Regions from separate parts of the Marinococcus sp. LNHM4E3-1 genome, predicted to be linked through region 2. Evidence: predicted binding sites of a transcription regulator. Region 2 holds the regulator's gene; the other holds the start of a gene.
What was found. Region 2 encodes Rex, which represses fermentation and respiration genes when NADH is low (regulators of the CRP and FNR family bind a similar motif). Its sites were predicted from a motif close to TTGTGAAATATTTCACAA; they were not measured.
Positions count from the first base shown of each region.

Region 1: a site for Rex is predicted at 1,813-1,830, ahead of ACTRXI_RS05915 (cytochrome ubiquinol oxidase subunit I). Genes of this name have one in related genera too.

Region 1 covers NZ_JBQLID010000004.1:149,625-153,828, reverse strand. The annotation lists gene ACTRXI_RS05925 (NCS1 family transporter) at 1-959, shown strand, start outside; gene ACTRXI_RS05920 (transglutaminase-like domain-containing protein) at 1,049-1,651, shown strand; gene ACTRXI_RS05915 (cytochrome ubiquinol oxidase subunit I) at 1,869-3,278, shown strand; gene cydB (cytochrome d ubiquinol oxidase subunit II) at 3,265-4,204, shown strand, end outside.
Region 2 covers NZ_JBQLID010000025.1:6,897-11,100, forward strand. The annotation lists gene ACTRXI_RS16000 (ATP-binding cassette domain-containing protein) at 1-1,861, opposite strand, end outside; gene ACTRXI_RS16005 (redox-sensing transcriptional repressor Rex) at 2,032-2,679, shown strand; gene ACTRXI_RS16010 (DUF4305 domain-containing protein) at 2,753-2,941, opposite strand; gene ACTRXI_RS16015 (lysostaphin resistance A-like protein) at 2,943-3,668, opposite strand; gene groES (co-chaperone GroES) at 4,019-4,204, shown strand, end outside.

The DNA.
Region 1 (4,204 bases), on a different contig from region 2:
CCCTGCAGATTTTTCTTTCGGCTAAAGGTATTGAATCCATCAAATGGGTGGAAATTATCGGTTCTGTCATCATAATGGGCGGTATCATCTACTTAATTTTCCTGTTTTTAACGACGTTTGGATTTGAGGTGCAGGCAGCCGCGAATGTGGACGGATCCTGGGGCATTCCGCTCTGGCTTGCAATGACCGTATTGGTGGGACAGTTTGCAGCCCTTCTGATTAACGTGTCAGACTACACAAGATACGTCCCGAAAAAGACAAAAACATCCACCTATATTAATGCTCATCTGGTTGGTATGGTGCCGCCGAGCATTCTGCTTCCATTTATTGGCATGCTCGGAGCGGCTGCGGTTGGAATTTGGAACCCGATTGATGTTATTTCCGAATATATTCCTTCTACCGTGGCAAGCATTATCGTACTGATTTTTATTGCGATAGCCCAGGTGACGACGAACTTGATGGCTAACATTATGCCACCGGCGCTAGTAGCAATGGACCTTTTTAAAATTTCCTGGGCGAAGTCATGCATCATCATTGGTATACTCGCTACGTTCACATGCCCGTGGTGGCTGATGAATGCTGCATATTTTACAACCTTCATTGCCATTGTTTCCGCCTTTTTGGGGCCGGTATTCGGTGTAATGATTGCAGACTTCTTTTTCGTGCATAAACGGAATTATAACGTAGCAGCGCTGTACGAACAAAGCAAGCTGTTCCAGGCTTTTAAAGGATGGAATCCCGCAGCTATTATATCCATTGTTGTTGGTACTGCCGTTTCCTTTATTAATATTGACGGCTCATGGTTTATCGGCGGCCTGCCGGCACTGCTTCTTTATACTGTATTAATGAAATACTGGATTGCAGGGCACGAACCCTATGTCCAGGAGGGCATGAATCAAAGCTTCATTGAAGAAGAGACAATGAACGAAAAACCGGAGCCCCAGTGGATAAAGCAATAATAAGAAGAAATGAAGAACAGGCAGCTGCCTGTTCTTTTTGTATTTAAATTCTTTATTTAGTATAATTATACATAAAGGGAGGCAGGGCGATGGTGCAACTTATAGAATTTTTACAGGAAACCTATGACATCGATTACGCGGCGGAAAGTATTCAGCAGAAAGCGGCGGAATTGTTTTTTCCGGAAATGAATGAAAAAGAAAAGATAGAAGCTGCCTACTTATTTGTGCGTGATAAAGTCAGCCATTCGTGGGATATTCAGGGTAAAACAGTTACCCGGAGAGCCTCGGAGGTGCTGAAATACCGCGAGGGGATCTGCTGGTCCAAGTCTCATCTGCTGGCGGCGCTTCTCCGCTCGGAAGGGATACCATGCGGCTTCTGCTACCAGCGGCTAACTCTCTTCGAAGAATCGTCAGACGGCTACTGCATTCATGCTTTAAATGCCGTCTATCTTCACGAAGAAGACAGATGGGTGCGGCTGGACGCAAGGGGCAATAAACCCGGCATTGACGCACAATTTTTTACCGATAAAGAACAGCTGGCCTTTAACGTGGAGGAGGCAAAGGACGAGCAGGACTACCCGGGAATATACGCGGAACCGCCGGCAGAGCTTCTGAGTGTCCTGGACCGTCACGAGGACCCGGTGTATATGTATCGGTACGCGCTTCCGGAGTCGCTTGTTAAAGCTCCTTAATCATTTTTGGCATATGACATAATAAAATTCAAAATCGTTCCGGGAGGATAAGACCTGGAACGATTTTAATATCTGCCATACTTTTGCCACAATATGTTAATAGCTTTGTCATAAATAGTATGTGATTTTTATCACGTTCAGGAGCATAATAATATCGAGTCATGTGAATAATTTCACTTGAATTTGTGAAATAGTGAACAGGGGAGGGGTTTCTACAGTGGATGAGTTGATTTTAGCCAGAATTCAATTCGGATCGACGACGATTTTTCATTTTTTCTTTGTGCCTTTATCGATCGGACTTGTTTTTATGGTGGCAATTATGCAGACATTATATTATTTCCGCGGTAAAGAAGTGTATTTAAAAATGACGAAGTTCTGGGGCCATCTTTTTTTAATTAATTTTGCAATCGGGGTGGTGACTGGTATCATTCAGGAATTTCAGTTTGGTATGAACTGGTCGGAATATTCCCGTTTTGTAGGCGATGTGTTCGGGGCGCCACTAGCAGTAGAGGCTCTGCTGGCCTTCTTTATGGAATCGACCTTTATCGGGCTGTGGATTTTTGGATGGAATCGTCTGCCAAAGGGCATTCACCTGATGTGTATCTGGCTGGTGGCGCTTGGAACGATTCTTTCAGCCATGTGGATTCTCGCAGCCAATGCTTTTATGCAGGAGCCGGTCGGTTATATTTTGCAGAACGGCCGGGCGGAAATGAATGATTTCTTTGCTCTTCTTTCCAATCCTCAGTTTTTAGTGGAATTTCCGCACGTTATATTCGGTGCTTTTGCGACAGGAGCGTTTGTTATAGGCGGCGCAAGTGCTTATAAAATGCTGAAGGGAGAAGAGGTTTCCCTGTTTAGGAAATCATTTGCCCTGGCGATGGCGCTTGGTCTGATCGGTGGTATGGGAACAGCATTCAGCGGCCATGTGCAGGCGCAGCATTTGATGGAGTCACAGCCGATGAAAATGGCAGCCAGTGAAGCTCTCTGGGAGGACAGTGAAGACCCGGCCGGGTGGAACCTGTTTGCCTGGATGGATGTCGAAGCGCAGGAAAATAAAGCACAGCTGGAGCTTCCGTATCTGCTCAGTTATCTTGCCTATGAAGAATTTGAGGGCTCAGTGCCAGGAATGAAGACACTTCAGGCGGAATACGAAGAAGAGTATGGCCCGGGAAACTACATCCCGCCGGTAAACGCAACCTTTTGGAGTTTCCGGGTTATGGTTGGTGCTGGAATGGTTATGATTACAGCTTCAATGCTCGGTCTCTGGTTTTTATTCCGGAAAACGCTTCTTGAACGCCGCTGGTACTTAAAGCTGATGATGGCACTTATTGCCTTCCCGTTTATAGCAAACACCGCCGGATGGATCATGACAGAAATTGGCCGGCAGCCGTGGACCGTTTTTGGCTTGATGACGACTGCTGCTTCGGTCTCTCCAAATGTTTCAGTGGGGTCGCTTTTATTTTCCATCATTACATTTACTACAATTTACCTGCTGCTTGGCCTTGTGATGGTTTATTTATACATTAAAGAAATCAAACAAGGCACTGAGCATGACCCGGAGGATGAAGATCAGGAGCCGGTGATAGATCCATTTGACAAGGAGGCATATGAACATGGAGCTCAGTGAATTTTGGTTTTTGCTGGTGGCTGTTTTGTTTGTTGGATTTTTCTTCCTGGAAGGATTTGATTTCGGCGTCGGCATGGGCACGAGGGTATTGGCAAAAAACGACCAGGAGCGCCGGGTGCTGATCAATACCATCGGCCCGTTCTGGGACGCCAACGAAGTATGGCTGATCACGGCCGGAGGAGCGGTGTTCGCTGCGTTTCCTCACTGGTACGCTACTATGTTCAGCGGCTACTACATCCCATTTGTATTCGTCCTGCTCGCTCTGATTATCCGGGGCGTGGCGTTTGAGTTCCGGGGAAAGGGCCGTCACATGTACTGGAAAAAAACGTGGGACTGGAGCATTTTTCTTGGAAGCCTTATGCCGCCATTTTTGTTTGGCGTGTTGTTTACGAGTATGCTCAAGGGCATGCCAATTGATGAAACGATGACAATGAGGGCGGGGTTTACCGATTTTGTCAATATATACTCGGTGGCCGGCGGCCTCACGCTCGTAATTTTATGCTACTTGCACGGTATGATGTTTTTGACGTTGAAAACAGTCGGAGAAGTACAGGAGCGGGCGCGTAAACATGCTCGGAGATCCGCAGCGGCTGTTTTCTCTGCGCTGATTGTTTTCGTGGTGCTGTCTGTTTTTAATACTGATATGTATGTGGTTAAAGGCGGATGGGTGGCAGCCATTACCGTTGCTGCTGTAGTAAGCTATGCCGCTGCATTTCTTTTCTCCCTGCGGGGAAGAGACGGCTGGGCGTTTATCTTTTCAGGTTTCGGGATAGCTTCTGTTATCGCTTCGGTTTTTGTGGCTATGTTTCCAAGAGTTATGGTGAGCTCTCTTTCATCATTAAATGACTTAACAGTATACAGTGCTTCCTCGGGGGATTACTCCCTGCGGGTCATGTCGATCGTAGCCATTACGCTTCTGCCGTTTG
Region 2 (4,204 bases):
AGGTCTGATAGCCGGCGGCCTTTTCATGGTCTTCGTATACGTCGGGCTCGAAAAGAGCTGCTTCCTGCTCCTCGACGAGCTGTTCCTTGGCTTCAATATCCTGTTCAATTTGCTCGATGCGGCGCTGCCGCTTGCGGGCCTCCCGCTTGGCTGCTTTGTCGTCTGCAAACGAGGATTTAGCCGCACCGGCATCCTCCTGCTTCGGTCCTTCACGCTCGGCCTGAAGCGCTGCTTTTTCCCGTTCTTCTTCTTTTTTGAACAAATAGTAATCATAATCCCCGATGTAGTTGCGGACGTCGCCGTCCCCCATTTCGAGAATGCGTGTTGCAATCCGGTTCAGAAAGTACCGGTCGTGGGAAACAAACAAAATTGTTCCCGGGTAATCAATCAGAGCGTCTTCGAGCACTTCCTTGCTGTCGAGATCGAGATGGTTGGTCGGCTCGTCAAGCAGCAGAAAATTCGACTTCTGCATCATCATTTTGGCGAGCGAGAGGCGCGCTTTTTCGCCGCCGCTAAGGTCGGACACCTGCTTCAGCACGTCTTCGCCGGTAAATAAAAACTGGCCGAGCACGGTACGAATATCCTTTTCGTTTTCGAGCGGATATTCATCCCACAGCTCCTGCAGGACGGTTTTGCCTGAATTCAGTTCGGCCTGCTGCTGGTCGTAATAGCCGAGATCTACTTTACTTCCGAGCTGAATATGCCCTTCATCCGGTTCAAAGTCTCCCTTGATCGTTTTTAAAAAGGTACTTTTCCCCGTCCCGTTTGGTCCAATCAGCGCAATGCTCTCACCGCGCTGGGCCCGGACATTTAAACGTTCGAACACAGGCGCTTTGTTGTCAAAACGAAAGGTGAGGTCTTCTGCTTTCAATACATCGTTGCCGCTCTGACGGTCGATGTCGAAGCGCAGAGTAGCGGATTTGCCGTCCCGCTGCGGTTTGTCGAGCTTATCCATTTTCTCGAGCTTTTTCCGCCGGCTCTGGGCCCGTTTTGTTGTAGATGCGCGTACGATGTTTTTCTGCACGAAGTCTTCAAGCTCAGAAATTTCCTTCTGCTGCTTTTCATAGGCCTGCATTTCCTGTTCAAACAGCTCGGCCCGTTTTTCCTGAAAGGCACTGTAGTTGCCGTAGAACAAACGGGCTTTCTTATGAATAATTTCGTATACCTTCGTTACGATCTGGTCCAGAAAGTACCGGTCGTGGGAAACGATCAGGACAGCCCCCGGATAACTGCTTAAATACTGCTCGAGCCAGCGCAGTGTATCCATATCAAGATGGTTGGTCGGCTCGTCAAGAATTAAGAGCTCCGGCTTGGCCAGGAGTAGCTTGCCGAGAGCAAGACGGGTCTTCTGGCCGCCGCTTAACGACTGCACCGGCGTGTCGAGGGAGAAGCTGCCAAAGCCAAGACCCGCCAGCACCGTGCGGATGTCGGACTCGTAGCGGTAGCCGCCGCGCGCTTCGAATTCCTGCTGGCGCTGGTCATAGTCGGCCATCAGCTTTTCATAGGCCCTGGCGTCGTCAATAATATCGGGCTCGGACATTTTCGATTCCATACGACGCAGCTCCGCTTCAGCTTTTTGCAGGTGGGTAAAAACATCAAGCATTTCATCCCACATCGTTTTATCACTGTTCAGGCCGGTATGCTGCTCAAGATACCCGAATGTCGTGCCCTTTGGCATCGTGATCGAACCGGAATCATACGAGGATTCACCGGCAAGAATTTTCAGGAGAGTGGATTTGCCGGCCCCGTTTTTGCCGACCAGGGCCACCCGCTCACCTTCCTTTACCTCGAGTTTTATTTGATCAAGTACGGTTTCTGCCCCAAAAGACTTGGTGACACCCGAACATTGAAGTAAAATCATATTTATATAGCTCCTTTAATAACAACTCTGATAGTATCAGTGTATCGTACTTTTCGGCGAAACGCGAAATAGGATACGTCTTGCTGCAGGTAAGCGTTTCGGTACGTTTTCATAGGGACGCATGCTATACTGTCTACAGACAATGACAATACATTTAGGTGGAAATAATTATGAATACAGACCAGCAAAAAATTCCGCAGGCAACCGCAAAGCGGCTGCCCCTATATTATCGATTTCTGGAAAGCCTGTATGCAACAGGCAAAACCCGCGTTTCTTCAACCGAATTGAGTGAGGCGGTCAAGGTGGATTCGGCAACAATCCGCCGGGATTTTTCATATTTCGGCGCGCTCGGCAAGAAAGGGTACGGCTACAATGTACAGTACCTGCTGTCGTTTTTCCGGACTACCCTGGACCAGGATGAGGCGACAGACGTCGTACTTCTCGGCGTCGGGAACCTCGGGAAGGCGCTGCTTCGCTACAATTTCTCCAAAAATGAAAACACCCGGATTGTGGCTGCATTTGATATCAATAAAGACATGGTGGGAGAGCAGATTGGAAATGTGCCGGTGTATCATACCGATGATCTGGCGGAGAAGCTTGAAGAGCATAACGTTTCCGTAGCAATGCTCACCGTGCCGTCCGCCGCCGCCCAGACGACTGGAGAAAAACTGGTGGAGGCAGGCATCAGCGGCATTCTGAACTTTACCCCGGCGCGCTTATCCGTCCCTGCGTCTGTACGCGTGCATCATATTGATCTTGCCATCGAGCTGCAGACGCTCGTGTACTTTCTGAAAAATTATCCGCTGGACAACGAATAGGCTGCCAGCAGGATACTTCATTTATACTGACCCATAAAAAAGGGACCAGCCAACATTCAGGCGGTCCCTTTTGCTATTTCTTCTTTTTCTGCTCCGACATGAGGCGCAGATAGTTGAACCCCATCACGAGGTCGTAGGCGGCAAAGGCAGCGAGCAGAATGCTCCAGAACGACCAGGAGGACTCGCTGACGGAAAAGTACGTAAACATCAGCAGGACTCCGCCGAGCACAAAGTAAAAAAGGGCAGCGGTAGAAGCTTTCATATTACATCAACCCCTGAACAAGCAGAATAAGTGCGCTCTCGGCTTCACGCATAATGCGTTCGATTTCATCCTGGAACAATACCTGAATACCGACCACAAATGCGTTCATGATGGAGTGGACGATTATCGGCACGATGATGCGGCCGGTTTTGACATACAAATAAGCGAACACAAAGCCGATCATAGTGTAAACGAGCAGGTGGGTGAAATCCAAATGCACAGCAGCAAATATCAGGGAGCTGATAATAGCGGCAATAAAAAAGTTCGTTCGTTTGTACAGCGAGCCGAATATAGCTTTACGGAACACCAGCTCTTCGAGAATCGGTCCGATCACAGCTACAATAATGACAAAGGCCGGCATGCTGTTAACAAGCTCGATGATCTGCGCCGTGTTTTCAGACGCCGTATCGATGCCGAGCAGGTTCTGTTCAATCAAACCGGCAACGATCTGACCGGCGTATGCGAGAGCGAACCCGATAAAAATCCAGGCGACGGAATTCGGCCACGGCATTTTTGGTTTATTAAACGCAAGACTTTGGCCTCTTTCAGGAATCAGCAGAATCAAAATAACAATCAAAGCGACGATAAAGCTCGCAAAAATCCAGAAGTACGAAGCCTGCTGTGCGGAATCAAAGCTGCCTACAGCCAAAAGGGCCGGGACGGCAACGATGCCCGAAAGCTGCATAAGTACATAAATAATAACAATGCTCCAGTAACGTGCGGCCATGGAAGGGGATCACTCCTAATCTCTCTCGGTTAAATCCAATTTCGAACGCTCTAATTGTATCACAGGTACCTGCAGGAAGAATAAAGAGAGCGCTTGCGAATTTATGACAATTTTGAAATATAAGGTTAATAAAACGATTAGCAGGGAATGTGAATTCAGGTGCCATCAAGCGCTGGAGTGGGAAAAGGAAGAAAAAATTTTCGCTTCCCTCTTGCAAACAAAGCCCAGGTTGATTAATATAATAATTGGGTTTAGCACTCGAATGGAAAGAGTGCTAACAACAAATGTTGTTACTGTCGTTCCCGTTACATATAACGGACGATGAAAATATTCTAAGGAGGTTGTTTTCCTTGTTAAAGCCTTTAGGTGATCGACTCGTACTCGAACAGGTAGAATCAGAAGAAAAAACCGCTGGTGGTATTGTGCTGCCGGACTCCGCTCAGGAGAAGCCACAGGAAGGACGCGTGGTTTCTGTAGGTGCCGGTGCTGTAAAAGACAACGGTGAACGCGTAGCGCCGGAAGTAAACGAAGGCGAC